One region of the Brevibacillus sp. FSL K6-0770 genome, then DNA from elsewhere that is predicted to be linked to it. Evidence: a T-box and tRNA genes for the amino acid it is inferred to sense, from the RefSeq annotation. Region 1 holds a T-box; the other holds one or more tRNA genes.
What was found. A T-box is a leader RNA that pairs with one kind of tRNA and senses whether it is charged. The one in region 1 lies ahead of argS (arginine--tRNA ligase), so its partner is inferred to be a tRNA-Arg.
Positions count from the first base shown of each region.

Region 1 (15,873 bases):
ACAGCGACACGGCGGTCGGATTGTTGCCGCTCGTTTCCATGACGTAGTACAGCAAAGCCATATTCCTGATCCAAATCCCGATATTTTCCAAAGTATCGGTGACAAAAACGGTCAAAAAGATCCGGTTTCCCCAAATCGATTTCATTTCAACCACTCCCGCAAGAAATTAAACCGAACGTTCGGTCTAAATAAACCTGAAAAAAAAGCTACTTGGCGGCGATACCATGCAGCAAAATATCAATTCCTCTTTTCATCAGGTCAAAAAGGTTTTCTTCGCCCATATTCAAGCCGACATTGATCAGGCCCGTTATGTACCCTTCCAAAATCATCGCCAATTCCCGAGGGTCGCCATCAGCAAATTCCCCGCGCGCGATGCCCTCCTCAAAGATCGGGATGTACAGCGTGTAGGAAGAAGACAGCATCGTCAGGACCTGTTCCATGATGGCCGGATCGGCAAGCTGGCTTCCGGCAAACTCTTCTCCTGCTCGGCGAAGCGGGTGGGACAAAAAGTCTTCCAGCAAAAAAGCAGCCAGGGCATACAGCTTTTCGACAGAGGTGGCGTGCTGTTTTTCTTTTTCTTGCCACAGCCCTGACCATTCCGTGTACTGCTTCTCCAGCAAATACAAAAACAAATATTCCTTGCTTTTGAAGTGGTAGTAAAGGCTTCCTTTGCTCGCACCAGTCGCCTGGCAAATATCTTCAATGGAAGTCGCCAGGTAGCCTTTTTGCGAAAACAGCTCGGTTGCTTTTTCGGCGATATGTTGTTTCGTTTTCTCCCCATCTAGGCGGCGTCTGGACATGATGCAGTAAACTCCTTTTTATAGACTGAACGTTCGGTTTAATAAAAGTGTAGCGGAAATGCGCAAGAAGTGCAAGGGCTGTTTGCCGGAAAGGACGTGTGAGAAAGCAGGAGCCAGGGAAAAATGAAGGGAGCGTACGAGGGGGGAAGAGCGATGCAAATCGGGTGTCACGTCAGCATTCGCAACGGTTACGAAGAGGCTGCCAGAACGGCGCACAAGGAGGGGGGCGCTTCTTTTCAGTTTTTCCCGAAAAACCCGCGCAGTCTGGGAGTCAAGTCGTTTGCTTCCCGCGATGCTGCGGCTTGCCGGGCGTTTTGCGAACAGCACGGCATGCTGGCGATTGCCCATACCGCTTATCTCGTCAATCTGTGTGTCGAGACGGCCGATTTGTACGAGGTAACGGTCGCTTCGGTGCGCAACGATCTGGAGATTGCGGAGGCGTGCGGGGCGCTCGGCGTCGTCGTCCATTTCGGACAGGACAAAGGACCGGATGTGCTTGCCGGATACAGACGCATGATTCAGATGATGAACGAGATTCTCGCTGGCTGGAGCGGACAGGCCAAGCTGCTGATTGAGAACAACGCGGGGCAGGGAAACCGGATGGGCATTACGCTGGAAGAATTGACGCAAGTGCGGCAATTGCTCGCGGAACCAGAAAAGGTCGGGTTTTGTCTCGATACGTGCCACGCGTTTGCCAGCGGGCTGTGGAACGGGGAAAACTGGCGCGAGGTTGCCGAGCGGATGCGCGAGCTGGACTACTTTTCCCATCTGCGCGCGGTGCATTTGAACGATTCGGTCTATCCGAGCGGCTCGTTTCGGGATCGGCACGCCCCAATCGGAAAAGGGATGATTGGTGACGAGGCTTTCGCGGAGTTTCTGCGCACGCCTGAGCTGCACGGCTTGCCGATTGTCCTGGAGACAGCGAGAGGGACAGACGGCGGGCACCGGGAAGAAATCAGACATGTGCGTCAGTTGGCGGGTGAGTGGCAGGCTTGACCATATTGTGATACAGTGTGAAATGATGTGATGTGTGGTCAATGAGGGAGGAGTTACCAATGGCAAAACGGATCAAAGTGACGATTGCTGACTTTGCTTCGCTGAAAGAAGTGTTGAACAACCCTGAGGAGCTGGCGCTTTACGAGACAGCGAACGGGAATACATACGATGCCGATATCCAGCACGACGGGTTCGCTGTCATCGATGTGACAGAGGACGACTATATCGAGCTGGCACCAGGCGAATACCAACTGATGATCGAGGAATGGACAAACGCGGGACAAATCGGGGATTTGACGCTGCAAACGAAGTCCGATCCGGCTGACGACACCGCTTTGCTCTACCGGAGCGTGGATGCGGCGGGCAATGAAGTGCAAGCGCCACAATCGCTGCCGAAGCAAGTGGTGGAGCTGGTTGCGAAGACGTGGTTTGGCAAAACCGCCAAGAAAATCGAGGAATAAGTCAGACGAAAAGGTCACAGAAAAGAGCGCTCACGTGTTGAGCGCTTTTTTGCTGTTCCGTGGATGGGCTGCGAACAGCTGACAGCCCGCAGACAACCGTTTAGCTGTGAACGGAATGTCCGGCATGCTTTTTTCGCGAGTGCAAGTGGTCAGCCCTTTTACCAGCGACTTGCAGCAGGTTTCGGCTTGTCCACGGCCGCTTTTCTCAAGCGTCCTCCTCGTCTTCCAAGGCAATCCCGTATTTCTTGATCCGCCGCATCAGCAGCGACTGTGTAATCCCCAAAGCGGCAGCCGTCTTGCGGGTTGTTTTGTGAATGCGCAGCGCCTGCATAATAAATTCCACTTCGATTTTTTCCATGCGCTCCGTCAGGGACAGCGAGCCTAACGTGAGGATGCCTTCCTCCAGCTCGCGAATACTGCGTTGTTCTTCCGGCAAATCGGTGACAGAAATCTCGTCGAGCTTGGAGGTGATGACGATGCGCTCCACCAAGTTTTCCAGCTCGCGCACATTTCCCGGCCAGTCGTACTGGTGCAGCACATCCAGCACATCTGACGTAAACCGCCGCTTCTGGTTATGCTTGGCGTTGAATTTTTGCAGGTTGTGGTGCAAGAGCGGGAATATATCGTCTTTGCGCTCGCGCAATGGCGGCACGTTGATCGGCAAAATGTTCAGTCGGTAGTACAGGTCGTGCCGGAACTTGCCGAGGCGCACCAGCTCCTGCAAGTTCGTGTTCGTGGCGGCGATGATGCGGATGTCGGCCGTGTAGGTTTTCGTGCCGCCGATCGGCATGAATGTTTTGTTTTGCAAAAGCAGGAGCAGCTTCGATTGCAGGTGATAGGGCAGCTCGCTGATCTCGTCGAGAAACAGCGTGCCTTTGTCCGCCATTTTGACCAAGCCGATTTTGCCTGAATGGTTGGCTCCGGTAAACGCCCCTTTGTGGTAGCCGAACAGCTCCGACTCGATCAACGTTTCCGGGATGGCACTACAGTTCACATGGATAAAAGGTCCGGTGCTGCGCTCGCTCAGCTGGTGGATTTGCTCGGCGAGATGGCTTTTGCCCACGCCGGTTTCCCCTGTGATCAGGACAGTCGTATCAGCCAAAGCGACTTTTTTGATCAGCTCCATCAGCGCCAGATAGGAGCGGCTGTTGCCGATCAGCGTCTGCGACGAGCTTTGATTCGCCTCGCGCTTCATCAGTTGCAGCTCCTCGCTGTAGCGTTTGAGCAGGGCCACGGTTTCTTCGAGCTGGGAGCTGGCCCGCGCCGCTTCTGTGATGTCGCGGGAATGGGCGACGATCAGCTCCGGATTGCCAGCTTCATCGGGGATGATATGACCCGTCACGAGAAATTTTCCTCTGCTGTTCACCAGCTGGATTGTCGTCGTCGGCTTGCCGGATTCGAGGACGAGACGTGTCACAGACGGGCTGAAAATGCCCATCTCCTCCAGATCCGCCACGTTTTGTCCGATCAATTCTGCTTTGGGCATGCCGCACAAGTTTTCGCTCGCTTTATTCAACCAGAGAGTCGTGCCTTGCGCATCCGAGATGAAAATGCCGTCCGCCAGCGAGTTCAATATGTCGATGAAGCGATCGACAGACGACAGGGCCAAAATCTCCGCATCTTTTTCCATTGGCGATTCGCTCCCCCCATTTTTGAACTGATTGTACAGGATGAAACCGCCCGTTGTATAGTGAGTCGGATTTGAAAAAATGTGAGTCGATATCAATTCGGCGTAAACAAGCCTGTTTTTCTTGATTTCGATTCAAAAGTGAGTCTGATTCGATTCGTCAGAAAAAACATAGTTTCGGCAATTTTCGCTACGATTCAGCATTTGCGGCATTGGCACGAGACTTGCTACAACGAAAAAGACGAAAGCGACTTTGCCCAATAATCAAGAGAGATAAGGAATGGCCATGCTATGCTATCAAAACTGGTGACGCGCGACCAAGCAATGGAATGTGTACAAGACGGAGCACGGCTGATGTACGGCGGCTTTGGGACGATCGGTTCTCCGGCCTTGCTGATTGATGCGCTTCTGCAAAAGGGAGTGCGCGACCTGACCTTGATCGGGATTGACGCCGGATACCCCGATGTGGGGATTGGCAAGCTGATCAGCCACGGACGGGTCAAAAAGCTGCTGACGACCCATATCGGCTCCAATCCCGAAGCAGGTCAGCAGATGATAGACGGACGTCTTGCGGTAACATTTTGCCCCCAAGGCATTTTTGCCGAAAAAATTCGCGCCGGGGGCGTGGGCATACCCGGGATTCTCGTCGATGCGCGCATGTGGGGAGAAGCGACAGACGGCCGGGAAGCGGTGCTGTTCGAGGGAAAACCCTGTTGGATGGAGCCGGCGCTGACGGCGGATGTGGGCATCGTCTACGCGAAACAGGCGGACACGTACGGCAATCTCATCTACGACAAGTCGGCGAGAAATTTGAACCCGCTGGTGGCGATGGCGGCGGAAATCACGATCGCTGAAGTGGAAGAAATCGTTCCGGCAGGCGAGCTGGACCCGGAAAAAATCGTGACGCCAGGCATTTTTGTCGATTACATGGTGAATCGCAGCGGGGGGAACAGCTGATGCGACTGACAATGGATCAACGCAACATGATTGCGCGCCGGGCCGCAAAGGAAATCGTGCCGGGAATGGCCGTGAATCTGGGGATCGGGATTCCCGAGCTGGTCGCTGATTTTATCCCGAACGAGTGGCACGTCATGTTCCATTCTGTGAACGGCATTCTCGGAGTCGGGCCTACGCCGATCCAGGGCGAAGAGGATCAGCATATTTCCAACGCGGGGGGAGCGCCAGTCACAATCGTTCCGGGGGCTTCCTACTTTGACAGCACCGTCGCCTACGGCATGATCCGGCGCCGAAAGCTGGATGTGGCTTTTATCGGGGCGCTGCAAGTAAATCGCCGCGGAGATTTGGCGAACTGGATCGTTCCCGGGACGAGGGTTCACGGGATCGGCGGTGGTGCCGAGCTGGCGTTTTACGCCAAAAAAGTGATTGTGCTGATGAGCCATGTGACGCTTTCCGGGGAGCCGAAAATTCGCAGGGAATGCACGTTTCCGCTGACAGCCAAGGGCTGTGTCGACCTGATTGTCACGGAGCGGGCGGTCATTGAGGTAACGCCAGAAGGGTTGATGCTGACGGAGGTGATGTATCCGTATTCATTGCAGGATGTCATTTACCATACCGGAGCGCCGCTTTTGATTTCCGAACATTTGCAAATGGTGGAGTAATGAAACAGTTTGACAGACATCATAAGGGGGCTAATTACTATGAAAAAATCACTCAAAGCCGTTGCAGGAGTATTGTTTTCCTTGTCACTTCTCGTAGCAGGATGTGGACAAGAAGCGTCGACTGGCAATACCGGAGGACAAGGCAGCGCAGCTGCGGGTTCCTCGATGACGAAAGAAGCGGGCGTGTTCACTTTCGCGGCTTCCGGTGAATACCAGCCGTTCAGCTATTTCAAAGACGGGCAGTTGACCGGATTCGATATCGAGATCGGCAACGAAATCGCCAAGCGGCTGAACCTTACACCGAAAGCGGTTACATCGCCTTTTTCCGGCATCATTGCCGGGGTAAAAGAAGGGCGTTACGACGCAGCGATTGCCAGTCATGCCATTACAGAAGAACGCAAACAGCAAATTGATTTTGCTGATCCATATTATTTGTCCGGTGGTCAACTGTTCACTCGTCCGGACGGCACAACTTCCACACTGGAAGAGCTGAAAGGCAAGGAAGTTGCGGTTGCCCTGGGCACTACGCACGAAAAAATGGCGCGCGAGTACACCGACAACATCAAGACGTACGACAGCGACGTGACTGCGCTGCGTGCCCTGGAGCAAGGAAAGCACGATGTGGTCATTACTGATAGCGTGGTCGGGGAAATCGCGATTGGCCAAGGCTTGAAGATCAAGAAAAGCGGAGCGCCGCTGTCAGAGGTTCAGCATGGAATTGCCGTGCGCAAAGGAAACACAGAACTCTTGAACAAAATCAACGAGGTACTGAAGCAAATGCATGAAGACGGCACTTACAAACAGTTGAGCGAAAAGTATTTCCAACGCGATATCAGCAAAAACGAGTAGTTTGACGCATCGGTTCGACTGCCTGTCATCTGCGGGCGCAAAGCTGCGGGTGACAGGAACATTTTATCAGCGAGGGGTGGCATCGAGTGCCCAGTATTTCACATTTGACCGAAGAGTTTTTTCGCACACTGCCGTTTTTTTGGAAGCCGCTGCTGCTGACGTTTGAGCTGACGGTTGCTTCCGTCATCGTAGGTTCGATTATCGGGCTGTTCGTCGCCCTGTTGAAAGTGTCCAAGTTCAAGCTTGGGCAAATCATCGCCAACGTGTATATCATGGTCATTCGCGGTACGCCGCTGATTGTGCAAATTTTTGTCCTCTATTTCGGTTTTTACAAGATGATCGATCTCGGTCAATTTTGGTCAGCGGCTTTGGCTCTGGCGATTCACAGCGGGGCGTACATCGCAGAAATTTTCCGCGGCTCCATCCAGTCGATTGACAAGGGCCAGATGGAAGCAGGCTTGTCGCTCGGGATGTCCTCGTCTCAAACGATGCGCAGAATCATTTTGCCACAAGCGATGAAGCGTTCGATTCCGCCGCTCGGCAACCAGTTTATTTTGTCGCTGAAGGAATCGTCGCTGGCGGCATTTATCGCGATGGATGAGCTGTTTTCGCTGGCTCGCCGTCTGTCAGCAGAAACCTTTGACGAGATGACGTACTTTTTGATCGTCGCCTTGTACTATTTGGTGATTGTCATGATTTTCACGTATGTCGTCCATCGGATGGAAAAGCGGTTGGCCAAAGGTGACGTGTAGAGCAAAGGGGCGAAAACAATGGAAGACAAGCAAGTCATGATTCGCGTGCAAAACTTGAAGAAGAGCTTTGGACAGGTAGAAGTGTTGAAAGACGTCACGTTAGAGGTGGCAAAAGGCGAGGTCGTCGTCTTGATCGGGGCGAGCGGCTCCGGCAAGAGTACATTGATTCGCTGCATCAACTTTTTGGAAATCAAGAATGGCGGAGATATCTTGATTGAAGGAAAGAGCATCGATCCGAAAAAGGACGATTTGACCAAAGTGCGGCAAAAGGTCGGCATGGTCTTCCAGCACTTCAATCTGTTCCCGCACAAAACTGTGTTGGAAAACGTCATGGAAGCGCCGCTGATCGCGAAAAAAGCGGACAAGGAGCAAACGAAGCAGGAAGCGTTGCAGCTTTTGCAGAAGGTAGGATTGTCAGAAAAAGCAGACGTCTATCCATCCTCGCTGTCAGGCGGTCAGAAGCAGCGGGTGGCGATCGCCCGTTCGCTGGCGATGAAGCCGGAGATCATGCTGTTCGACGAGCCGACATCCGCGCTCGATCCCGAGCTGGTCGGCGAAGTGCTGGAAACGATGAAGCAGCTCGCCCAGGACGGGATGACGATGATTATTGTGACGCATGAAATGGGATTCGCCAAAGAAGTAGCGGACTGGGTCGCTTTTATGAACCAGGGGAAAATCGTGGAGATGGCGCGCCCGGAAGAAATTTTCAACAATCCGAAAGAAGAGCGGACACGCGAGTTTTTGAATCGGGTTTTGTAAGGTAACGAGGCAAAAGCGAAAGGGAGCGTAGCGATGAGAGAAGTAGTCATTGTCGCCGGGGCGCGCAGCGCAGTTGGCGCTTTCGGCAAAAGCTTGCGCGACGTGCCGGCAACGGAGCTGGGACGGCAAGTATTGGAAGGCTTGATGGAAAAGTCTGGCTTTTCCAAGCAGGAAGTCAATGAAGTGATTTTTGGCAACGGTTACGTGCACGGCGGCGGTCTGAACGCGGCTAGGATCAGTTCGCAGCTCGCCGGATTTCCGCGCCAGGTGTACGGGCATGTCGTGATCAAGGCGTGCGGATCGGGCTTGAAGGCGATCACAAGCGGCGCACTCGCGATCATGGCCGGGCAGGAAGATGTCGTCGTTGCCGGCGGCGTGGAAAACATGAGCAATGTCCCGTACTTGGTGAAAAACCGTTGGGGCAGCAAATTCGGCAACTTGACGATGGAAGACGCTCTCTTGGCGGACGGCTTGATCTGTTCTCTGGAAGGCGAGCACATGGGGATCACAGCGGAGCGGCTCGCGCTCCAGTACGGGATTTCCCGCGAAGAGCAGGATCAGTTCGCTTTTGACAGCCATAAAAAAGCCGCAGCCGCCATCGCCGCAGGCAAATTTGCCAGCGAGATCGTGCCGATTGCAATCAAGGAGCGCAAAGGGACGCGCGTCTTTGACCAGGATGAGTCGGTGCGTGCGGATATTAATCTGGACGATTTGGCGAAGCTGAAAAGCGTCTTCCAAAAAGACGGCACGGTTACGGCGGGCAACGCATGTCCGATGAACGACGGAGCAGCAGCCGTCTTGATGATGTCGCGGGAAAAAGCGGAGGAAGCGGGTCTTAAGCCGCTGGTCAAAATCAAGACGTTTGCCAGCGCAGGAGTGGAGCCGGGCGTAATGGGAATCGGGCCTGTCCCGGCGACGCAAAAAGCGTTGGAAAAAGCAGGTCTGACACTGGATGACATCGGGCTGATCGAGCTGAACGAGGCGTTCGCCGCACAAGCGCTGTCCGTCATCAAAGGGCTGGAGCTGGACCCGGCGAAGGTCAATGTCAACGGAGGAGCGATCGCACTCGGTCACCCGGTCGGAGCGACAGGCGCCAAGCTGACCGTGACGCTGATGAACGAAATGGTGCGCAGCCGCGTCAAGTACGGCATGGTCACGCTCTGCATGGCAGGCGGAATGGGTCTGTCCGTCATCTATGAAAACATGACGCTGTCTTCGTAAGGCCAAGCATGTAAGCGAAACAAGCACAGCACATAAAAAAGCCCCGTCAGAGAGCCGCTTCGATTTAGCGGCATTCTGGCGGGGCTTTTGCGGTGGTCGGGATCAGCGCTTTGCAGTCTACTCATGTGTGCACATGCGACTGACGTAGAGTCAGGTAGATCAAGCATTCAACGGCTCGCTCGGACGCTGTCACTCTGCGAGCATGACAGAAGGCGTCGCTGTCCGCACGAACACCAGCGCATCAAACGCTTTTGCCGGAACCATTTGCAGCGTGTACATTTTCTCGATGCTGCCATACCAGCTGGCAAACATGTCGCCGATGGCGCTGATCGGCTGGGCGCGATTCACGTAGGCGGAAAAGGCTGTGTCCTGGCGGGTCTTGGCAAAATCCAAAAAGCCATCCGCCATTCCGGTCTTCGCGAACAGAACGGCTAGTCGCTGCTCTCCGCTGTTTTTGACATGGAACAGCTTGCGTTCATTGGTTGACGCGTCTTTGGCCAGAAACGAGCTTTCGTAAAATTCGCTGCCGATCGCGTAATACTGGTCGCCCCACGTTTTCGCCAGATGGGCGCCCATGGAGGCGGTGATGCCAGCCGTCGTCGACGTTTTTTCGATGTGTCCGTTATGTCCGGCGATAAACAGTTGCTGGCGTCCGTAAAATTTCTTTTCAAACGCGAGAATCCAGTTGACCCGGTCGGCCATGAAGCGGTCGCGTGTGCTACCGTAAGGGACGTTCGTTCCGTGCAAAGTGGCATTTTGCATGATCGATTCGGCATAGGCGACAGCCAGCTCGTAGTCTTTTTCCGAGCTTTTGGCGATGTAGGCGGTTTTGTTTTGCTTGATTCGTTCGAGCATGTGGCGAGTCGAAGCAAGGCTCTCCTTTGCGAGCTTTTCGTCGGACACGGTTTGATCGGTCAGCTTGGCGAGTGCCTTTGCCGATTCAGAAGCAAGCGCAGGGTCGGCTTTTTGCAAGTAGGCGAAAAGCCTTGTCTTGTTGTGATCGTAGCGCTGCATGTCAAATCCGTAAAAATGGATTTTTTGGTCGGCAGGCTGCTTTTCATTGTAAGTGCGCATCCAGGACAGCAGATCGGCCATTTCTTGCGTGTTGTAGATGGCGAAGCCGATCGCCTTTGCCGCATCGTTTGCGGTTACATGTCCACCCAAAAGGAAGTCGTTGACCTTCTGGGCGCCGCCAAAATCACCTTCGATGGCAAACACGCGATAGCCTTGCTTCTCGACTACATGCCGGAATACGTCCAGCTTGAGCGTAGTGAACTGCTTGTTTCCGTGCGTAGCTTCGCCAAAGCCGATAATCGTCTTCGCGGGCAGCTCCATTTTCGCTACAGGAACGGCATATTTTTGCAAAGAGCTTTGCAGGGAGCTTGCAGCAGGGGCAGGGGTGTCAAAGCCAGTCAGGACGCTGAGCATGAGCAGCAAGCTTGCGGCGATCAAAACAATTTTTTCCATAACAATCTCACTTTCTGTAGGGCGTTTTTCAAAAAGAATCTGCTTCACAACGGTTGTCTTGTCTTCATTCGTGTTGAGCGAGCAGATGTTGTTGCAGCGTAACGGCGATCTCGGTGGGGTTCTCCACCTGCACGACAATTTTCCGGTATTTCGCATGTCCTTCCAAATCAAGCAAAAGCAGATGATTCGTCCGCTCGAAGGAAAGGAAGTACCAATCGTTTCCGTAGAGGAATCTGCCCGCATATGTGCTGGAAAAAGGAATCTCCGTTCCCGGCATGCGCAGCGTTCCCGGCTCGGGAGTAAAGGAATCGACTTGAACATGCTTGATGAATCGATACGGCATGGTAATGCGGTTCTCGAATGCGATCACCGCGCGCCAGCCGCTGAGCGCCAATGTGCACTCCGACGGGCCAAACTGTATCGTTCTGCTCACATCCACTCACCACCGATGACGTTTTTCTTTTTATTATCGCAAAGCATGACAAAAAATGGAACGATTTAGGTGGTGAGATATCGGCAAGCGAGCCGTGGCTGCTGTTTTCCAAAAAGGAAAGCCGGCGTTTCCTGAGAGCAGGAGGCAGCCGGCTTTCGTGATCTTGCGACAGTTACATTTCCTCTGGAGCAGCCAGTCCGAGCAGGCGCAATCCTTCTTTCAGGACAGCGACTACCGCAGCTACGAGCTGGAGGCGGGACGCTTTGACGTCTTCTTCCTCGGCCAAAATGCGCACGTTGGCGTAGAACTTGTTGAACGATTGGGCAAGGTCGATGACGTACTTGCCGATTTGCGACGGATCGAAATTGTCGCTGGCCCGTTCAATCACTTCCGGGAAGCTGTTCAGCAAAGTGATGACTGCCCACGCTTCCTTGCTGTCCAATGCATCTGGTACGAGGCTGGCAGCCGTTTGCGGCTTGTACTCTCCTTTGCGCAGAAGCGAGCAAGCGCGCGCATGCGTGTATTGCACGTACGGCCCTGTCTCGCCTTCAAAGGTGAGCATTTCTTCCCAGGAGAAGTTGATGTCGTTCAGACGGTAGTTTTTCAGGTCGTGGAAAATAACGGCCCCAACCCCGACTTGGCGGGAAACTTCGTCCTTGTTCGCGAGGGAAGGATTTTTCTCCTCAATCACTTTTTGCACATCGGCAATCGCCTGCGCCAAAACTTCTTCGAGCAGGACGACTTTTCCTTTACGCGTGGACATTTTCTTGCCGTCTTTGAGCATCATGCCGAACGGGATGTGATGCATGTCGGCGGACCAGGCGTAGCCCATTTTTTCCAACACTTTGTAGAGCTGCTGGAAGTGGAGGCGCTGCTCGTTTCCTACGACGTAGAGCGCTTTTGCGAAGTCGTACGTCTCATGACGGTACAGGGCGGCTGCCAGATCGCGCGTGGCGTACAAAGTAGCGCCGTCCGACTTTTTGATCAGGCATGGCGGCATGTTGTACTCATCGAGGTTGACAACCATGGCGCCGTCCGATTCGGTCAGCAAGCCTTTTTCTTCGAGCAGGGTGACGACGCGATCCATTTTGTCGTTGTAGAAAGCTTCCCCGTGCGTGGAGTCGAAGGAGACGTTCATCAGCTCGTAAATTTTCATGAACTCCTTGAGTGATTCGTCGCGGAACCATTTCCACAGATGCTGCGCCTCGGCGTCGCCATCTTCCAGCTTTTTGAACCATTCGCGGCCCTGGTCTTCCAAGGTAGAGTCGTTTTCAACTTCTTCGTGGAAACGCACGTACAGGCTGAGCAGCTCCTTGATCGGCTCCGCTTTGACTTTCTCCTCGTCACCCCACAGGCGATAGGCGACGATCAGCTTGCCGAACTGTGTGCCCCAGTCACCCAAGTGGTTGATGCGCACAGGCTGGTAGCCGCGTTTTTCCATGATGTTCGCAATCGCGTTTCCGATGACGGTCGAACGCAAGTGCCCCATGGAAAACGGCTTGGCGATGTTAGGGGAGGAGAGGTCGATCGGCACTTTGCGGCCTTGGCCTGCTTCGCTGCTGCCGTAAGCGCTACCTTGTGCCAGGATGGTGCCAATGACTTGCTCCGCCACGTTTTGCTGATCGAGAAACAAGTTGACGTATGGGCCGACCGCTTGTGCCGAGCGCAGCGGCGCACCTTCTATTTTTTCCGCAAGCTCTGTCGCGATCATCGGCGGAGCTTTGCGCAGCGCTTTTGCCAATTGGAAACATGGGAAAGCGATATCTCCCATAGCCGGGTTTGGCGGTGTTTCCAGCATGTTGTACACCGTTTCTTGCGAGAAATCGTTCACACCGAGTCCGGTGAGGGCCGCGGCGATTTTTTCCGCCACTTGATGTTTGTAACTCATGGTAATTCTCCTTTCAGATGGGAAAAGCTTTGGAACGGAACGCTTGAAAAATAAAAAAACCTCTACGTCTCCTGTAAAAAGAGACGAGAGGTTGTGCTCCCGCGGTGCCACTCTTGTTGTTTTTGCCTGCATGATTTGGTTGAGGCAAAAACCGCTTTGCGCTGCTGTAACGGGCAGACCCGGCAAAACCCTACACAATCCAGACGCTTACATCTATAGCGTCAGATGTTCAGGCCGCATCTCCGAGGGGCGCTTCCGCACTTGGTCAGGCATCGGGCTTCCACCATCCCCGATTCGCTACAGCCGTAAGTCCAAGGGTACTGTCCTCATCAACGATTCGCTTGTTTACCTAGCATTATAGCCGTTTTTGGTGCTTTTGTGCAACTTACTCTTCCGGTTTTTTCAAAATCTTGTCGAGTGCCGCGAAATACTCCTGCGTCAGCTTTTCTCTTTCTTCCGCCGTCAAGTTTTCGGCATGCATCCATTGCGCCTTGTACTGCTCCAGTTTTTCCACCATGGCCAGCTCGGCAGCCGCTTCTTCTTCCAGATCGTAATTCTCGGATGGATCAAAAGGGATCAGCCGATTGTCGTTGCCGCTGCGCAGGTAGGAAGAGCGCCAGTTTTCCGGGAAGTGGTAATCCTGATCGCCAAACATCAGACCGAGAACGTCGTCGGAGTCGAGTGGCAAAAAGTGATCGTAATTGTCCCTTCTGCCGCCTTCGGACAGGTTGATATGCGACAAAAAGTAGCGCAAATAGTGTTCACCTGTTTCGGTATGCTTTACGATGGAATATGTTTCAAACTCGGATGTTTCCAGTTCCTTTACCGTCTCTATACAGGACAAAAACTCGTCTTTTTCACAAGCGAGCAAAGTGTTCATCGTCAATCGTTCCTTTCTAGGGGTTAGGTAAGCCTCATGATAGCAAAAGCGTTCCGCTCTGACAACGAACGCAGTGCGCGCAGGTGTCGTCTTTTCCGCTGAAAACAGAGGCCAGGAAAAATAAATCGCGATTTCTGTCACAAAAAGCAGGCTGCTGGATCAAATGGATATCGTTTGCAAGAGGAGGTGAAGCAAAGTGAATGTCAATCTGAATGCCAGTGCAAAGGCTAACGCGGCAGAGCGGTCTTTGCAGCCGACCAAGGATGCGCTGCTGTCGACTTTGATGAATGACTACGGTGACAAAATCGTCCAGCTCGCCTACATGATCGTCAAAGATCGCGGAATCGCGGAAGACATCACACAGGAAGTGTTCCTGAAAGCCTATCGGTCGCTGGATCAGTTTCGCCATGAGAGCAGTTTGAAAACATGGCTGTACCGGATTGCCATCAATGAATCGCGCAAGTATTTGCGATCGTGGTCGTTCCGGCAAATCTTTTCTACGTTTGTCTCCCCGAAAGAAACCGTGCCGGAACAAGTGGCGGAAGGGAACGTGGAATCGTCCGTTTTCAAGCAACTGGACCAGGTACATATCGCCGAGAAAGTCATGATGCTGTCGCCTTTGTATCGAAAGGTCATGGTACTTCATTACTATGAAGATTTGTCAATTAAGGAAGTAGCACAAGTGCTGGATATTTCCGAGGATGCGGTACGGACGCAGCTGCATCGGGCGCGCAAACATTTTCGGGCATTGTGTGAAAAGGAGGGATTGGAATGGAACTAGATCAGGGGCTGCGTGAAGCTGTACGCGAAGCAGGGAAAGCGGCAGCTTCGGAAGTGAAGTTTACCCGGGAAATGGAAGAGAGGATTCGGATGGAGGTCGGGAAGAAAAAGCAGAAAAATCACAAGCAGTTAGTCATGGCGGGATCGCTTGCGGCTTGTCTGGCATTGACCGTGCTAGGGGTGCGAGAGGGCTTTCTGCCGTCCATGTCGCCGCAAAAAAATGGAACGAGCGCAGCGGCGGCGCATCAAACGGACAAAACCGCGGAGCAGGCCGTTTCACCGGAACAAGCGCTGGCTCCGCTGCAAAAGGCAGTCCCTGAGCTTGGCGGTGTCACACTGCGCAAAGGCGAGACGCTGGATGGGATTGCGCTTGTGACCTTGCTGCAAAAGGACAGGGCAATCGGACAAGTCGCGTATGACACCCGGACGGGGCGGATCGAAAGCTACTTGCTGGACGCAAGCAGTGACGGCGAGAAAACAACGATTGCGCCCGCGCAAGCAGAGAAAGTCGCGCAAGCATTTTTGCAGACCGCGCTCGGTGAAGAAGCGAAGGTTTACGCGCATCAGGCGACAGAAGTTTATGCGGATGAGGATTGGCGCAACGGAACGTGGATGAACGTCAGCTATCAGCGGTTGGAAAACGGCAAGCCTGTCCCGTACGATGTCTTGACTGTCCAGGTGGACAAAAAGGAGCGCGTCGCCTTTTTCGGCAGGTTGAACGAGCAGGAGCAGAAGCTGTTTGCCAAATTCGCCGCCTCCGTGACTGAACTGAATCCGTTCCCGGTTGTCTACAACAAACAGCTGACTCGAGATGGCTGGGCGCTGGTTTTGGGCAAAGTGAACGACGAAGGCCAGACAGCGATGGTGAGCGAAATCGGCAACGGGCAAGACATCGATCTGTACCGGATTCAGCGGGACCGCAACGAAGAAGCGCAAAAGCCAAATGAAGCAGAGGCGTTAAAGCAAGCGAAGCAGCTTCTCGGCCGATTGCTTGGAGCTGACAGCGCGAACTATCGCCATGTGGAATCGAATAGCGCGGAAAAATTCATGCGTTATCATAACGGGTTACCTGTCATGGAAGATGTGCTGGATATTGAACTGGGCAGCTCCGGACGTCTTCTGATGTTCAGCAAACCGACGAGAGCGTATTCCCCGTCTTCGTTCCCGGATGCTGCGGAAGCTGTGGCGAAAAGCGCCGCCGAAAACGAGCTGGCCGCAAATATGAAGCTTGTATACGTGCAGCACATGTCCGAAGGGAAGGCGCTGAAACAGCCGACACTGGAATACAGGGCAGCGGTTTCCTTTTTCCAACAAGGAAGGCCGGTTTTCCTTGATTGGTAC
Region 1 covers NZ_JBBOBQ010000001.1:2,211,806-2,227,678, forward strand. Annotated here, with positions in the region: gene NST23_RS10785 (MFS transporter) at 1-145, opposite strand, end outside; gene NST23_RS10790 (TetR/AcrR family transcriptional regulator) at 207-800, opposite strand; gene NST23_RS10795 (deoxyribonuclease IV) at 954-1,796, shown strand; gene NST23_RS10800 (hypothetical protein) at 1,856-2,257, shown strand; gene NST23_RS10805 (sigma-54 interaction domain-containing protein) at 2,463-3,887, opposite strand; gene NST23_RS10810 (CoA transferase subunit A) at 4,176-4,841, shown strand; gene NST23_RS10815 (3-oxoacid CoA-transferase subunit B) at 4,841-5,503, shown strand; gene NST23_RS10820 (transporter substrate-binding domain-containing protein) at 5,543-6,352, shown strand; gene NST23_RS10825 (amino acid ABC transporter permease) at 6,439-7,104, shown strand; gene NST23_RS10830 (amino acid ABC transporter ATP-binding protein) at 7,123-7,863, shown strand; gene NST23_RS10835 (thiolase family protein) at 7,897-9,084, shown strand; gene NST23_RS10840 (erythromycin esterase family protein) at 9,274-10,551, opposite strand; gene NST23_RS10845 (hypothetical protein) at 10,616-10,984, opposite strand; gene argS (arginine--tRNA ligase) at 11,157-12,872, opposite strand; T-box leader at 12,949-13,214, opposite strand; gene NST23_RS10855 (hypothetical protein) at 13,258-13,752, opposite strand; gene NST23_RS10860 (sigma-70 family RNA polymerase sigma factor) at 13,961-14,533, shown strand; gene NST23_RS10865 (YcdB/YcdC domain-containing protein) at 14,524-15,873, shown strand, end outside.

Region 2 (15,873 bases), 110 kb from region 1:
TCCACAAAGCGGCGGACAAATTCGTCATAGATGTCCGTCACGACATAAATTCGTTGCACAGACACACACACTTGACCAGAATAAGCAAAAGCCCCGAACAAGCAGCGCAAAACGACCTCGTCCAGCGGCGTATCGCGGTCGACGATGACCGCAGAATTGGCGCCCAGCTCCAAGATTACTTTTTTCAAGCCCGCCCGATTGCGCACCTCGACGCCCACTTCAGGGCTTCCGGAAAAGGTCACGGCGCGAACTCGCGGGTCGGTAACCAGCTTGTGGCCCACGACCTCTGCGCTGCCTGTGACGACGTTTAACGCTCCTGCCGGGAGTCCAGCCTGCTCTGCCAGCTCAGCGAGAAAAAGCGCACTGATCGGGGTCTGCGAAGCTGGCTTCAATACGACTGTATTGCCAGCAGCGAGCGCAGGCCCGACCTTGTGCGCTATCGAATTGAACGGAAAAGGAAACGGCGTGATCGCGCCCACGACTCCCAGAGGCTCGCGCACCGTGTAAGCGAGACGGCCTTCGCCACCGATAGCAGCGTCCAGTGGAATCGTTTCCCCGTGCAGCCGCTTGGCTTCTTCCGCTGCAAACCTGTACGTCTGCACCGTGCGGATGATTTCGCCGCGCGCTGTCCGAATCGGTTTTCCCGCTTCCAGCGCGACGATCCGGGCAGCTTCCTCCATTCGCTCATCCAACAGGATGGCGATTTTCTCCAGAATGGCTGCTCGCTGGTAAGCTGGCATGCGGCGCATGGGGGTTGTAGCTTCTTCGGCCGCTGCAATCGCCCGCTCTACTGCCACAGCATCCGCCTGGGGAATGTGTGCGATCACCTGACCTGTACAAGGCGAATACAACGGGGCATGGTCTGCCATAGGTATCCACTTTCCCCCGATAAAACACGCTCTTCTCATCGCCGTCTCCTCCGTCCCTGACACGATTGGATCTCTCAAAGCCTCTCCCAATCATTCTCCAGAGCAGACGGCGCTTCCTTGTCCTGCGCTCAAACTTTTTCCTTTTTTTCACAATTACCATCTCAAGTAGCTTAAAAGCGCCCTAGAAAAAGACGCTGCGGCTTCCTTACTGCGCTGGCCCTTCGGCTACCCCGCACCAGTCGAGCAGAGTCAAAGCAAAAATTTCCGCGCAGCGGAAGACGTCATCCAAAACGATGTACTCGTCCCGATAGTGCGCTACTTGTGTAACACCAGGCCCCACGACGATAGCAGGCGTATCGGCCAAAGCCGTCAACAAGCCGCCGTCTGTTCCCCACGGAGATGCTTCCACAATGGCACGCTCGCCCGTCACGGCCGCAAACTTGTCCTGCAAAATGTCCATGAGCGGATGATCCTGTGCGACATCCCCTGGCACCCAGCGCGCGCCGTACCATTCCAGCTCGACTGGCTGCTCCGCAAACCACGGATCGACTTCTGCCAGACGCTGCAAAGCCGCTTCCATTTCTGCCTTGGCATCCTCCATCTGCTCGCCGGGCGCGACTCCCATCCTGCCTTCCAGCTTGACGAGATCCGCGACAGACGACGGCCATTTTCCGCCTTCGATGACCCCGATGTTGATCGGGATCGGAATCGGCAGCTTGGCGTACAGCGGATCATCGAGACGGTCGTTACGCTCTTTTTCCAGACGGCCAATCGCCTGCACGACGAGCATGCTTTTCTCGATGGCACTGACTCCTTCGTAGCGGGTGCCGCCATGAGCAGAGCGTCCCTTGACCGTCAGACGGAACCACATCGAGCCTTGCTGTTTCGGGAAAATTTTCATGTTCGTCGGCTCAGGGATCAGCGCAGCATCTGCCTTGTAGCCGCGCAGGATGGTGGCAAGCGTTCCGGCTCCACCGCTTTCTTCCTCCACCACGCTTTGGAAAATGACGTCTCCCTTCAGGCTGACACCGAGCTTTTGCAGGACGGAAATAGCCAAGAGCGACGACAGGTTTCCGCCCTTCATGTCGGTTGCGCCCCTGCCGTACAGTTTGCCGTCCTCCACTTTTCCGCTGAACGGATCATCGCTCCACTGGGCGTAATCGCCAGCGGGAACGACATCGACGTGCCCGTTCAAAATGAGCGAGCGGCCATTCCCCGCGCCTTTCCAGACGCCGACGACGTTCGGACTGCCTTCAAACGTTTGCCGGGGGGAGACGAAGTACGGATGCGAAACCAGCTCTTCCCCTTCCATGACCCACAAGTCGACACTCAGGCCCATCTTCGCCAAATGATCGGCGATGCTTTTCTGAATCGCTTCCTCTGCTCCTTGCACGCTCGGGCTTTGCACCCACTCTTGCAGCAACTTGACAGAAGCTTCCCGATCCTTTTCCAACTGCTCTCGTATCAGCGCTTGCCAGTTAGCCATGTTCTTCCTCCGTTTCTTGGGTTCGTCCTTTGCCTTTTGTCTTTTGCTTATTGTCTAGCGGAATACGCCTACTTCGCCCTCTATCTTCAGTTCCGCTTCGGTGGCCCCGATGACATCCGCCACACTGTACGGATACATGACCTCGCGCAAATACAAGCCATCTGGCGTAACTTCCATGACAGCCATGTCCGTGATGATCCAGTCTGCCGCCTGAGTGGCAGTGAGCGGAAGCGAGCATTCTCGGACGATTTTGGAACGGCCGTTTTTATCGAGATGCGTCGTCACGACCATCACTTTTTTCGCTTTCTGGGCCAGCTCCATCGCCCCGCCCATACCCGGCACGCGCTTGCCCGGCACAATCCAGTTGGCAATATCGCCGTTTTGGCTGACCTCCAGCACTCCGAGGATGGTCATATCCAACAGGCCGCGGCGGATGATCGCAAATGCCGTTGCGCTGTCGAAAAAGGACGCCCCTGTCGCCAATGTGACGGGAAAGCCGCCTGCATTGCACAGCATCGCGTTTTCTTCCCCTTTTGCCGGACTTGGCCCGGTTCCGAGGATGCCGTTCTCGGCGTGGAACATCACCCGTTTGTCCGCGGGAATGAAATCGGCCACCAGCGTAGGGATGCCGATTCCCAAGTTGATAATCATTCCGTCCTCGACTTCCAGGGCCGCCCTGCGTGCGATTCGCTCACGGTAGCTCTCGGTCTCTTTTACTTCTCCCACGCCCATTGCCAGTTCACCCCTTCACTTTGCACGATGTAATTGACGAACACGCCCGGCGTCACGATTTCTTCCGGGTTCAGCTCGCCAACCTCGACGATCTCGTCCGCTTCGACAATGGTGATGTCTCCTGCCATCGCCACAAGCGGATTGAAGTTGCGCGCGCTCGTATCGTAAACCAGATTGCCGAAGCGATCCGCTTTTTTGGCATGGACGATCGCCACTTCCGCTGTCAAAGGCGTCTCCAGCAAAAATTCCTTGCCATCGAGCACGACCTTTTGCTTGCCTTTTTCTGCAATCGTGCCGATGCCGACATCGGACAAAATGCCTCCCAAACCGACGCCGCCTGCCCGTACACGCTCCGCGAGAATGCCTTGAGGGCAAAACTCGACCTCAAGCTCTCCGGCCGTCATTTGCGCCCCTGCGTTCGGATTGGAGCCGATGTGGGACGCGATGACTTTTTTGACCCGCTTTTCCGTCACGAGCTTGCCGATCCCGATGTGTGGAAACGCGGTATCGTTGCTGATCAGCGTCAAATCGCGCACACCCAAATCCAAAATGCCCTGGATCAGTGTGGGCGGATTGCCCACACCTCCAAAGCCTCCTGCCAGAAGCGTCATCCCGTCGCGGAAATGGGACAGCGCCTCCTGCATGGTAACTACTTTATCAAAACGGTTCGTCATCGATAGCCCCTCCACTCTAGTTGATCAGCGCCTTGTCTTTCAACTCCTGCGATACGCTGACAATCGCCTCTTTCAGGAGGCCGATCAGTTCGTCGATCTCTGCTTTTGTAATCGTCAGTGGAGGAGAGACAATGATGGAGTCACCTGCCACCCCGTCGATTCCACCCATGGCCGGATAAATGAGCAGCCCTTTTTCGAACGCTTTTGCAATTACCTTGCTTGCCACCCCTTGGGAGAGCGGGAACGGTTCTTTTGTTTGCTTGTCTTTGACAAATTCCAGACCGCACAGCAATCCCAGACCGCGCGCCTCGCCGATCAGCGGCAGTTCATCCGCCAACTCCTGCAGACGTGCCAGCAAGTAAGCGCCTTGCTCGGCTGCTTTGTCAAACAACTGATTTTTTTCTACATATTGCAAAACAGCCAGGGAGACAGCGGCGGACTGCGGATTGGCACTGTACGTGTGTCCAGCCATGATCAGACCGCTTCCTTGGCTAATCGTCTCGATGATCTCATCCGACACCATTGTGGCGGCCATCGGCGTATAGCCTGCGCTCATGCCTTTGCCCAAAGTCATCAGGTCAGGCACGACGCCCCAGTGATCGATCCCGAACGCTTTCCCTGTGCGCCCTACTCCCGTCATCACTTCGTCGGCGATGAACAGCACTTCATACTTGTCGCAAATTTCCCGAATGCGCTGGAAGTAGCCATCTGGCGGCACGACTGCACCGCCGGATGCGCCAATGACTGGCTCAGCGATGAAGGCCGCGACTTGTTCCGCACCGATTCGCAAAATGGCGCGTTCCAGCTCGTTCGCACATTCCAAGGCGTATGTCTCAAGCGACATTCCTTCAGGTCTGCGGTACGGATACGGGCCAGTGATCGTCGGATAGTCCTCCAAAAGCGGGGCAAAACGTTTGCGGCGCAATACGTGACCCGACATGGACAGCGCGCCCATCGTGATGCCGTGATAGCTCATCCAGCGGGAAATGATCCGGTTTTTCGTCGGCTTGCCTTTTTCCTGCCAGTATTGGATCGCGATCTTTTGCGCTGTTTCCGTCGCTTCCGAGCCGCTGCTGACGAAAAACGTCCAGTTCAGCGAACCAGGCGCCCACTCAGCCAGCTTGGCTCCCAGCTCCTCTACGGCATCGCTGCTGAAATGCGAGCGGTACGCAAAAGATACTTCTTTTGCCTGCTGATACATCGCGTCGGCTATTTCCTCCACGCCGTGACCGATGCTCGCCGTGACAGCGCCACCGCAGCCATCGATATAGCGCTTGCCGTCTTTATCGTATAAATAAATGCCTTTTCCATGAGAAATGAACGGATATGTCTTGCCCAGTTCCGGTTTAATTACATAGCTTCTGCTCATAATCGTCGCCACCTCGCTTATTCTCTACCTCTATCCTAGCTGACCAGCCCGTTTCATCCATCCGACGCGCTGGCAAAAAAAACGTGGCAAAGAGACAAAATCTTTTGTACATTTTGTATAAAGAACTTCGCAACACGGAGGTGTACCTCATGACAATTACGATCAGAGAGGCTCTGCAACTGCCCGACATGGTTCAGACGCGTCTGATCGCAGGTGCTGGCGGGCTGGACAATCCGATCCGCTGGGTGACGATCGTGGAAGTGCTGGAGGATGCCAGCCGTCTGCAAGAAGGGGAATTTTTGATTACAACCGGATTTGGGCTGATGGAAAATGTCGAGCGGCTCAGTTCATTCATCCCGATGTTAGCCAGGCAAAAGCTCAGCGGAGTCGCTATTCATACCGGATTTTACATGCGGGAAATTCCCGAAAGCTTTCTCGAACTGGCGGACCGCCATCAGTTGCCGCTCATCGAAATCCCGACCGAAATCAACTTCTCGACGATTACCAAAGCGATTTTGCAGCCGATCGTCAATCGGCAGTTTGAGACATTGGCCTACTCGCAAGCCATTCACAACCGGATGATTGAAGCAGCCCTGTCCAAAGGCGGGCTGCCAGCGATCGCAGGCGAGCTTGCTGAGCTTACGGGCGGTGCGGTGACGCTTCTCGACGCCCTCGGGTTTGAAGTGACCCAGCACGGCTGCAAGACGGAGCCGTACACGGAAGAAGGCAAGGAGCATGTGCATTCGGTGCCGATCCGAGCCAGCCGCGAGCATTTTGGCACGCTCAGCCTGAGCAAGCCGCGGGAATCGTGGAAAGAGCTTGACGACGTAGCGCTCCAGCACGCAGCCACCTTGTGTGCGCTGGAATATGTAAAAGAACGCGCTGTTTCAGCGACGGAGTGGCGGTTGAAAGGGGATTTCGTCGAGGAACTGCTGAACGGAAAGCCAATGAGTCCGCAAGACCTGGAAAGCCGCTGTCGCATGCTCGGCTATCCGCTCTCCGGCAAGCACCTCGTGGTCGCGGTCAAAGTCGAGACGGTCGAGCACAACAGGCTCGCGGAGCTGCATCAAAGCGTCATTACCCTGATGCGCAGACTGTGCGACCGCCATCAGCGTTCGTACCTTTTGCGGGAGCGCCCGCACTGTCTTTTGTTCATTTTGCCCGACGACCGGACGAGCCTGCAGCTGCTCGAACAGTTTGCAGCCAGGTGGGAAGGGCTGCACTCTGCCACCACCCTGCAAGTGGCGATCAGCAATCCCCGCGATTTGCTGACAGATGTTTCCTCGGCCGCAGAAGAAGCGATGTTCGCGCTGCAAGCGTATCCTTTGCTCGCTACCGCTCCCGATTTGCTGCGTTACCGGGACATGCAGGGCTATCAGTTTCTGTTTCCTTACCACCGGGACGAGCACAGCATGACGGCATTGTGGAAGCCGATTCTGGAGCCGCTGATCCGCTACGACAGCAAGTACAATCAGCAGCTGCTCGAAACATTGGAAGTGTACCTGGCCCAAAACGGAAACGGCCTGCAAACCTCCCAAGCGTTATATATTCATCGGCATACGCTGAAATACCGCTTGACCCAGATTGAAGAAAAAACAGGCTACCGCCTGGAGGACGCGCATCAGCGCTGGCAGCTTCAGTTGGCGCTTATGGCCCGCCGACTGCAACAGCAGCTGTCTTCCTCACAAGAGTAGCCTTATTCATCGCGTGTAGGCCGAAGTGGCTTCACCCAGATGTTCATGTCTTCGAATCCGGAAAAAATCGTACAGTTGTTGATCAGCCGCCCCCGGTATTCGTAGCCCATTTTGGCGGCTGTTACGTTCATGCCCGCCGATTGGGCCCGCGTCAACGTGTACAAATAGTAAATCCCTGCTTCCTCCATCTTGTGTTCCAACGCGTGGAACAACGGCTGGAGGAGCCCTTTTCCGGCGTGATCCGGATGGGTGGCACAATCGGTCATCTCTGCCGATCCCATGCGCTCTGACACCTCCGCAGACGCCGCACAGGCGATTTGCCCGTCCCGCTCGACTACGAAGTACACGGTGCCCTCCTGCATCGTTTTTTGAATGTACGCGGGATCATCCATCGGCGTAGGATACGTCGCGAAAACGAGGCCGTACAGCTTCGCCAGCTCCTCTGCGTCCGCTTCTGTTGCCGGGCGCATGCGATATCCTTCCGGGAGCGGCTTTTCTTCGCCTGGTCCCGCTTTCGCCAGACTCAGCGCCAAAATTTCCTCGGCCAGCTCGGGAGCAGCAGATGTCGCCCGATCCTCCGTGAGATAAGCCGTGAGCATGTAAGCGTTTTGCCCCTGGAAAAAACCGTCGATGATTCCCTCCTGGCGATATCCCCGCGCAAGCCATTCCCCAACGTCCTGCTTTTTTCCGTAGACGATCAGCTTGCTCGCCGCAGACTTTGTTCCGACCTGCTTGAGCAGTTCGTCGTACTCGCTGATGCGCGTCCGATCGTACTCGTGCAGTTTGACCCTGCGATTTTGCTGATCGTCCACCAAATCACCCGTAGCGAGCATTTCCTCGATCTGTATCATGAAGCCTTCCCTCCCCTGTTTGCCTTGTGACTCCATTGTAGCAAAATGCACCTTCCCGTCATCTGCCAATCTGTATAAAAAGTGGGCTGCCAAGCACAAATCTCAGGCGAGTAGGCATTCGATGAGCGCCATTTTCCCTATACGTTCATAAGATGAAGGAGTTGCTCCATCTGGGAAGGAGGGGGTATTCATGAGCTGCAGCAGCGGAAACAACGATTTCGCCCTTGTTTTGGTTTTGTTCGTTCTTCTCGTGATTGTTCTCGTCGCCATCTCATAGGTACTCGTATGTGCCCCTCTTGATAGGCAGTATCGAGGGGCCACTTACATATGCATGTAATAAGCTATGTAACGTCTGAGAAGGGAGGAAGCCCCCGTGTCCACACTTGTGTTCGCGCATCGCGGCGCTTCCGGCCTGCATCCGGAAAACACGATGGAAGCGTTCCACGCTGCTGTCCGCAAGCGCGCGGACGGAATCGAGCTGGACGTTCAGCTAAGCCGCGACGACAAGCTCGTCGTCATTCACGACCATCGACTCGAACGGACCACGAACGGCTCCGGTCTGGTACGCGGCTACACGATGCGCGAGCTTCGTCAGCTACGCGCCGACAAGGACAGCTCCATGCGTGTTCCCAAAGCCCGGATTCCAGTCCTGCGCGAGGTATTTCAAACCTTTTCCGATACATCGTTGCACTTCATCATCGAGTTGAAAAATTTCTTTTTGGCCCAGCCCCAGCTTGAGGAAAAGGTCATCGAGCTGATCAGGCGCTACCAGCTCACAGAGCGGACGATCATCTCCACCTTCAACTTCGACAGCTTGCTGCGCATCAAAGAACTGGACCCTGCCCAGACAACCGGACTGCTCTATGTCGGCCCGATTGCAAAACCGTGGGCAGTCGCCAGCCAGTATCGCTGCGAGCAGCTGCATGTGCCGTACGATCAGCTGACACCCGAGCTGGTGCGGCAAGCCAAGCAGCGCAATCTGACCGTCTACGGCTGGACAGTGAACAGCAGTCGGCAAATCCAGAATGCCATCGAATACGGCGTGGACGGAATCATTACGAATTACCCTGGCCGCGCAAGAAAAATCATCGAGGCGGATGCGTAACGTCAAAAAGGGAGCCATTTTCCGGCTCCCTTTTTTTATGCAGTTGCTCGAGCCGTTTGAGCGGCTTTTCAGGCGCGTGGAACATAAAACTTCCCTTGCCAGCTGTTTCTGTTTTGCAACTCGGCATGGATGCCGTTGAGCACTTCCCACTTTTTGCGGCTCCACATCGGCCCGATCAACAAGTCTTTTGGCCCGTCTCCGGTGACCCGGTGCACGATCATCTCGGGCGGTAAAATTTCCAGCGTATCTACGACAAGCTTGATGTACTCTTCCAGGGAAAGAAACTCAAGCAGCCCTGCCTCGTACTGTTTGACCATCGGCGTCTTGCGCAAAAGGTGCAGCAGGTGAATTTTGATCCCCTGCACATCCAGGTGGGCAACCGCATCGGCCGTCTGCATCATCTGCTCGTGCGTTTCGCCTGGCAACCCGTAAATGATGTGGGAACAGACGCGAATATTGTGCTTGCGCAGTCTTTCCACCGCATCGACATAGCAGGCGTAGTCGTGCGCCCGGTTGATGAGCTGTGCCGTATGCTCGTGAACCGTTTGCAGCCCAAGCTCGACCCACAAGTACGTCCGCTCGTTCAGCTCGGCCAAATATTCGACGACATCGTCCGGGAGGCAGTCGGGACGCGTGGCGACGGACAAGCCGACTACGCCTTCCTGCCTAAGAATGACTTCGTACATCTCGCGCAGCTCGTGAACAGGCGCGTACGTGTTCGTGTACGCTTGGAAAAAGCCGAGGTATTTTGCCTGCGGCCACTTTTCGTGCATCCGGCCTTTTACGTCGTGAAACTGCCGCTCCAGGTCCATCCGCCGATCGCCAGCGAAATCCCCCGAGCCACGAGCGCTGCAAAACGTACAGCCGCCTGTCGCCACCTTGCCATCCCGGTTTGGACAACTGAAGCCCCCGTCCAGCGGCACCTTGAAAATCTTTTCGTGAAACGTCGAGCGCAAATGATAGTTCCATGTATGGTAACGCTTATCTCCCCAAAACACGGGAGTAGTTTGTTCGCATTGTTGTGGTTGTAGTGCCAGCTTCATCACCGCTTTTCCTCCTCGTGGCACAACCAAAAGCCCTGTGCCCTGCTCCCACGGCTCTTGCTCTCATACGCGTGATCGCGTCATTATACCAGATCAGCGCCCTTTTTCGCTACTTTCCCATAAGGAAACCACAGGTCCGATGTCCCTGTGGTTTGTTTGACAATCCTATTGCTGGATCTCCTCGATGCGAATGGCGCGCGTGTGGGACGTATGGCTCCACACTTGATTTTTCTTGGTGAAAAACGCGTAAAACATGATCGGAAGCCAGGTCAGGAAAAAGAACGGCAACAACAGCAGTCCCAAATATCCTTTGAGCGGCACCTTTTCCAGATAGAGCGCCAGCACTGGCAGCAAATAAAACACAGCGGTAGAGCCGTACACCAGCCAAGTTGGCAGGATGGTCGCAGCCGGCGTCAGAGCCGCAATGTCAAAAAATCTGCCCAGGAACAGCAAGGACATCATGGTCACCATCAACACGTACATCGGCTGGAACAGGTAGAACGCTGCGTCGAGCATTCCCAGCTTTCTCGACTTCAAGCCATTCTTCAGTACGCTTCCGATGTAACGCCCTGCTACATCATAGTGACCTTGCATCCAGCGCAAACGTTGGCGCATGGAAGCTTTCAAATCAATCGGTTTTTCATCCCATACCTTCGTGTCGTGAGCCCAGGTTGGATAAATGCCGCGTTCAATACAGCGGGTAGCAAACTCCAGGTCTTCCGTGAGACTTGTCGCACCCCAGCCCATTTCTTTGAGCAAGTTGCTCTCGATGCACAAGCCTGTTCCGCCCAATGTGTTTGGCAGACCGAGGTTGTGACGGGCCAGTTGCCACATGCGGTTCGTAAACCAGTACGTCACCGCATAAGACAGGGTAATCCAGGAGTCAAACGGGTTTTTCGAATCGAGATAGCCCTGGATCACGCGTGCGCCTTTGACCAGACGGTCGTTCATCACGCGCAGGAAGTTCTTTTCAACCAGGTTGTCGGCGTCAAACATGACGACTGCATCATACTGCTTCGGTCTAGCCCAGAGGTTTTCCAGCATCCACTCAATCCCGTAGCCTTTTCCGCGCTTGGACGTATCAAAACGCTCGCACGCGATGGCTCCGTGTGCCCGACTGATCTCAGCTGTGTTGTCCGAACAGTTGTCGCAAATGACGAAGATGTCGTACATTTCACGCGGGTAGTCGAGCTTTTTCAGGTTTTCAATCAGTGGCGCGATTACGGCACTTTCGTTATGCGCCGCAACCAGTACAGCAAAAGTCTTTTGTGGCTCGCTTGTCACCTGCTCCTTTTTGCGGAACAGACCTGCGCAAGAAACCAGTGTTTGGTACGTGCTGATCACACCTACCGTTGAAGTGAATCCGATGAATAATCCCTCAATGATCTCTCTAATTACACTCATGGGTTCTTCTCCTCGACCTAAATCAAATTGGGTCTGATCCGATTTAGGTAGTGTTGTTTTTCCAACATTTCTCTATTGTAATTCTCCCAATTGGGAGTGTACATCAAAAGCGTTTCAAGATCAATGACCCAAAAGTGGGAAAAACGAAGGCACTGCTATCACCTTTCCCACCTTTTTCTCTTTCTATTCGACAAGCCTTGGACATGAGCAGAAAAAAAAGCCCTTGTCGAAAAGGCTTGATATATTTCGAAAACGCAACGGCTCATTTCAGCTCGAAAATAGCCTCAGTCTGGTATCACGATGGTGCGGTCGGCGAGACTCGAACTCGCACGGGTCGCCCCGCCACCCCCTCAAGATGGTGTGTCTGCCAATTCCACCACGACCGCCTGTTTCCTTGATAATCGCGGACTTCCTTGCCAAAATTCCTGCCGCGAAATCATGTTTTTGAGTATACACAATCGAAATTTAGAAGTCAATAGCGTTTTTCTCCATCCAGAGCGCCTATTTTCGTTGCTAATCATTGGAATATTTTTGTGGCATGTTTCTGCTTTAAGCCATTGTCGGTTGAAAGCGTGTTTTGTCTCTTCTTCTAGAAAATGCGGCGATCGTGTTGATGGAAAATTTCAAGGTTTCGTCACCATAACGGACCAACTGCGACTCCATATTTTTTGGTTTTCTTACATATTTCATGGCGAATCAGACAAATTATTACCAGTAGTAGAAACCCATCGTTCTCAAAAAAATTTTTCGTTATTGGGGGAAACCGATGATTCCCGAAAATATCAAACAGTTGCTCCACGATATTCGGCTAATTGGTGGCGGTATGAAGCAGTATGAGCATCCCGATGATTGGCAGCTGATCCGCAATCTGGTTGGCGAGCAGCTGGAAGTTGATTTGAGCGATGCCACCCCAGACTATTGGGAAAAGCTTCATGCCTCACTGGAGAACGAGAAAGCGATTGCATTAGAAAAAGCTGAGCGGCGCTACTTCCACGGTCTCTACTACTACAATCCTTTTATTTGACCACGAGCTGTTCGTGGTCTTCCTTTCTTCGTGCTTTGCTTGTGCTCTGCTTGCGCTCGTCTTTGTCTTCCGTATCGCGCTCTGATCAGTTCTGCGCCCTTTTCGCTGCTTCTTCTGCTCTCTGTTCTAGCCGTTCTCTGCCTGCTGTCTCTTTTGTGCTCCGTCCTGCTCTCTTTTCTGTACTCTGTCCGGCGTTCTCTTCCTGCTCTCTCTTCTGTGCTCTGTCCGGCGTTCTCTTCCTGCTCTCTCTTCTGTGCTCTGTCCTGCTTTCCTCTTCCTGCTCTCTTTTGTGCTCTGTCCGGCATTCTCTTCCTGCTCTCTCTTCTGTACTCTGTCCGGCGTTCTCTGCCTGCTCTCTCTTCTTTGCTCTGTCCTGCATTCTCTGCCTGCTCTCTTTTCTGTCCTCTGTCCTGCATTCTCTGCCTGCTCTCTTTTCTGTCCTCTGTCCTGCATTCTCTGCCTGCTCTCTTTTCTGTCCTCTGTCCGGCGTTCTCTGCCTGCTCTCTTCTGTACTCGTCCGGCGTTCTCTGCCTGCTCTCTTCTGTGCTCTGTCCGGCGTCCTCTTCCGATAGATCACGTATCGGCGTTGCAGCAAGGTATCTTATTTGACCACATGCTGCTGTGCCCCTTTTGGTCAGCCACGTATTGCACCCGTCTTTTTGCAAACGAACCATTGCTAACTGCCCTGTCTTCGAATTGCCCCTCAAGAAAAGAACATCCCGTGAAAACATTTTTGTAAAAATGAGTATCTTTTTTCTCCCCTAAACGTTACATAGAGTAGAGAGTGAAACTAACAGGGAACTCCTTGCAAAGAATATGCTCATTATCGAAAAGCTTCCTTATTATATGTACGTCAATTTTAGTCATTTTTTGTCGATAAAATGGCTCTTGTTTTTGTTGCTCTTCCTGCTCCTGTGATCTCTGCTGTAAAAAAGCAGGACTTTATTTGACTTGCAAGCAATCATTCTTAGCCTTTTCAAAGCCACAAACGCTGCATGGCCAACAGGAACGCCCTCCCTCGGTTCTCGCATCCATGCGGTGCACAAGACACACTGCCAGGCCGGTGTCGATCCCTTCACAGCCTTTTACTCCCTAACCTAGAGCCGTTTTCGCATCTGTGAATGCTGTTCTGTTCTATCCTGTTTTTGCAGTCGTGAGTTTTAGAAGCTCAAAAATATCTGCTGAACAAACAAGTACCTCATACAAACTTAACTAATCAGTTTGAGTCTGTAGCAGGTATTTTCAATAAGTGACGTCTCGGGAGAAATTGTACTCTCGACCGCCAGCTTATGCATTTTTATTATTCCTTCAGAACAAATCAGACAAGCATTATCTTGCATCCGCCAACATGTACAGGCTCCCATTTTACATAATGATTGTAAGTATAATTCAGCTATTATATATTAATGGAATTATGATATTTCATACATATAGCGGCATAACTTTGAACGTCATGAGAGGAGAATTTGATGACATTTCATAACGCTGAAGAGTATGTTGATCCGAAAAACTACGACGCTGAATTTGGTAGAGAGTGGAAGAAATACGAGTTGTTTCTGCAGGAAGCGAAGCCGTGTCAACATGTGCTTGAGCTTGCCTGTGGAACGGGATTAACGACGTTGTACCTCGCTGAACGAGGTGTACATATTGACGGGGTAGACATTTTACCGAATATGATACAGTATGCCAAACTCGTGACGCTCAAAATTCGCTGCTGGAAAATGTGAACAAGCTACTCAAGGCAGGCGGGAAATTTATTTTTGAGACGCGCAACCCAAGTGGCCATGATCTTACAGACTGTGATTATGAATATTGGCATACATTTCAGGATTATGAGGGGAATCCTGTAGAAGTGGGTGGGAAACAGAAATATAACCCTGATACGAATATAATGAAATGGACGACGATTCGTAAATTCCAAGGCTATGAGCGGGAATCAGAGATTTTATGTTTGTTTACTGAGCCTGAATCGATTCGCAAATTGTTAAACGAGCATGGATTTGATATTCAAAGTGAATATAGCAACTGGAATCGATCACCGTTTACTGGCAAGGATGAACTGATTATATTCGTTGCAAGAAAACAGCCATGACCGTATCGGCGCAAACCAAACCTAGTATGAGTGTAAGGGATAGTCGCTCAACGCCCTCCATGCTGAGTCATACTGCAATTGGACTGAAATACGCAGCTTCTCCTTTTCATGCGTGCAGCCAAGCTTGCTATAACGCCTGTCTATAGCGTTGTACTCACGCGCTAAATAGCAGATATGTATCCATCAAGGCAATGCTCGCAGCACATCGTACGCCCCCACCTACTTGCTTTTTATTCGAAAACACCACTAGCTATGTGCCAGTGGTATTTTCCTGCTTTTACCGGTGAAATGAAAGCTTGATCTGTAGCCAGCGCCTTGCTCCATGCCAAGCTATGTACCTCCATACAACAAAAAAGCCGCCAGCTATAGCGACTTCAAATACTTTAAAACTAACGTCCTGAGAGGGATTCGAACCCCCGACCGTGCGCTTAGAAGGCGCATGCTCTATCCTGCTGAGCTATCAGGACACATTAAAAAGAATGTTCCAGCAGGTGGTTTCCATACGAGTACCTACACTTAGAAGACGTTGCTCTATCCTGCTGAGCTACTGGGACAACTATGGAGGGAGTACCCGGATTTGAACCGGGGGTGAGGGTTTTGCAGACCCGTGCCTTACCACTTGGCTATACTCCCATGCATGGGGCGATCGATGGGACTTGAACCCACGAGTGCCGGAGCCACAATCCGGTGCGTTAACCCCTTCGCCACGACCGCCATAACTTTTGCTTGTCTTATGTTTTTGGTAGCGGTGGAGGGAATCGAACCCCCGACCTTTCGGGTATGAACCGAACGCTCTAACCAGCTGAGCTACGCCGCCAAAATAAAAATGGCGGAGAGTGAGGGATTCGAACCCTCGCTACGCTTGCGCATACTAACGGTTTAGCAAACCGTCCCCTTCGGCCTCTTGGGTAACTCTCCGTAATTATATGTTCCTTCAAAACCGGATATGCATGATTGCTAAGCATGTGTGGATAAGTCCTCGACCGATTAGTATTCGTCAGCTCCACGCGTTACCGCGCTTCCACACCGAACCTATCAACCTCATCGTCTATGAGGGGTCTTACCAGCTTGCGCTGTGGGAAGTCTCATCTTGGAGGGGGCTTCACGCTTAGATGCTTTCAGCGCTTATCCCGTCCGCACATAGCTACCCAGCTGTGCCACTGGCGTGACAACTGGTGCACCAGCGGTGCGTCCATCCCGGTCCTCTCGTACTAAGGACAGCTCTCCTCAAACTTCCTACGCCCGCGACAGATAGGGACCGAACTGTCTCACGACGTTCTGAACCCAGCTCGCGTACCGCTTTAATGGGCGAACAGCCCAACCCTTGGGACCTACTTCAGCCCCAGGATGCGATGAGCCGACATCGAGGTGCCAAACCTCCCCGTCGATGTGGACTCTTGGGGGAGATAAGCCTGTTATCCCCAGGGTAGCTTTTATCCGTTGAGCGATGGCCCTTCCATGCGGAACCACCGGATCACTAAGCCCGACTTTCGTCCCTGCTCGACTTGTAGGTCTCGCAGTCAAGCTCCC
Region 2 covers NZ_JBBOBQ010000001.1:2,098,546-2,114,418, reverse strand. Annotated here, with positions in the region: gene NST23_RS10300 (aldehyde dehydrogenase family protein) at 1-908, opposite strand, end outside; gene NST23_RS10295 (peptidase) at 1,075-2,355, opposite strand; gene NST23_RS10290 (3-oxoacid CoA-transferase subunit B) at 2,410-3,087, opposite strand; gene NST23_RS10285 (3-oxoacid CoA-transferase subunit A) at 3,069-3,761, opposite strand; gene NST23_RS10280 (aspartate aminotransferase family protein) at 3,778-5,130, opposite strand; gene NST23_RS10275 (PucR family transcriptional regulator) at 5,280-6,824, shown strand; gene ablB (putative beta-lysine N-acetyltransferase) at 6,827-7,675, opposite strand; gene NST23_RS28420 (YjcZ family sporulation protein) at 7,866-7,952, shown strand; gene NST23_RS10265 (glycerophosphodiester phosphodiesterase) at 8,049-8,780, shown strand; gene NST23_RS10260 (TIGR01212 family radical SAM protein) at 8,849-9,823, opposite strand; gene NST23_RS10255 (glycosyltransferase family 2 protein) at 9,989-11,227, opposite strand; tRNA gene NST23_RS10250 (tRNA-Leu) at 11,529-11,613, opposite strand; gene NST23_RS10245 (hypothetical protein) at 11,994-12,251, shown strand; gene NST23_RS10240 (hypothetical protein) at 12,233-12,925, opposite strand; gene NST23_RS10235 (methyltransferase domain-containing protein) at 13,721-13,978, shown strand; gene NST23_RS10230 (methyltransferase type 12) at 13,975-14,343, shown strand; tRNA gene NST23_RS10225 (tRNA-Arg) at 14,737-14,810, opposite strand; tRNA gene NST23_RS10220 (tRNA-Cys) at 14,903-14,976, opposite strand; tRNA gene NST23_RS10215 (tRNA-His) at 14,982-15,057, opposite strand; tRNA gene NST23_RS10210 (tRNA-Met) at 15,084-15,160, opposite strand; tRNA gene NST23_RS10205 (tRNA-Ser) at 15,171-15,261, opposite strand; rRNA gene NST23_RS10200 (23S ribosomal RNA) at 15,311-15,873, opposite strand, start outside.
Region 2: it has a tRNA-Arg gene. The T-box ahead of argS (arginine--tRNA ligase) is inferred to sense a tRNA for this amino acid. The anticodon was not compared.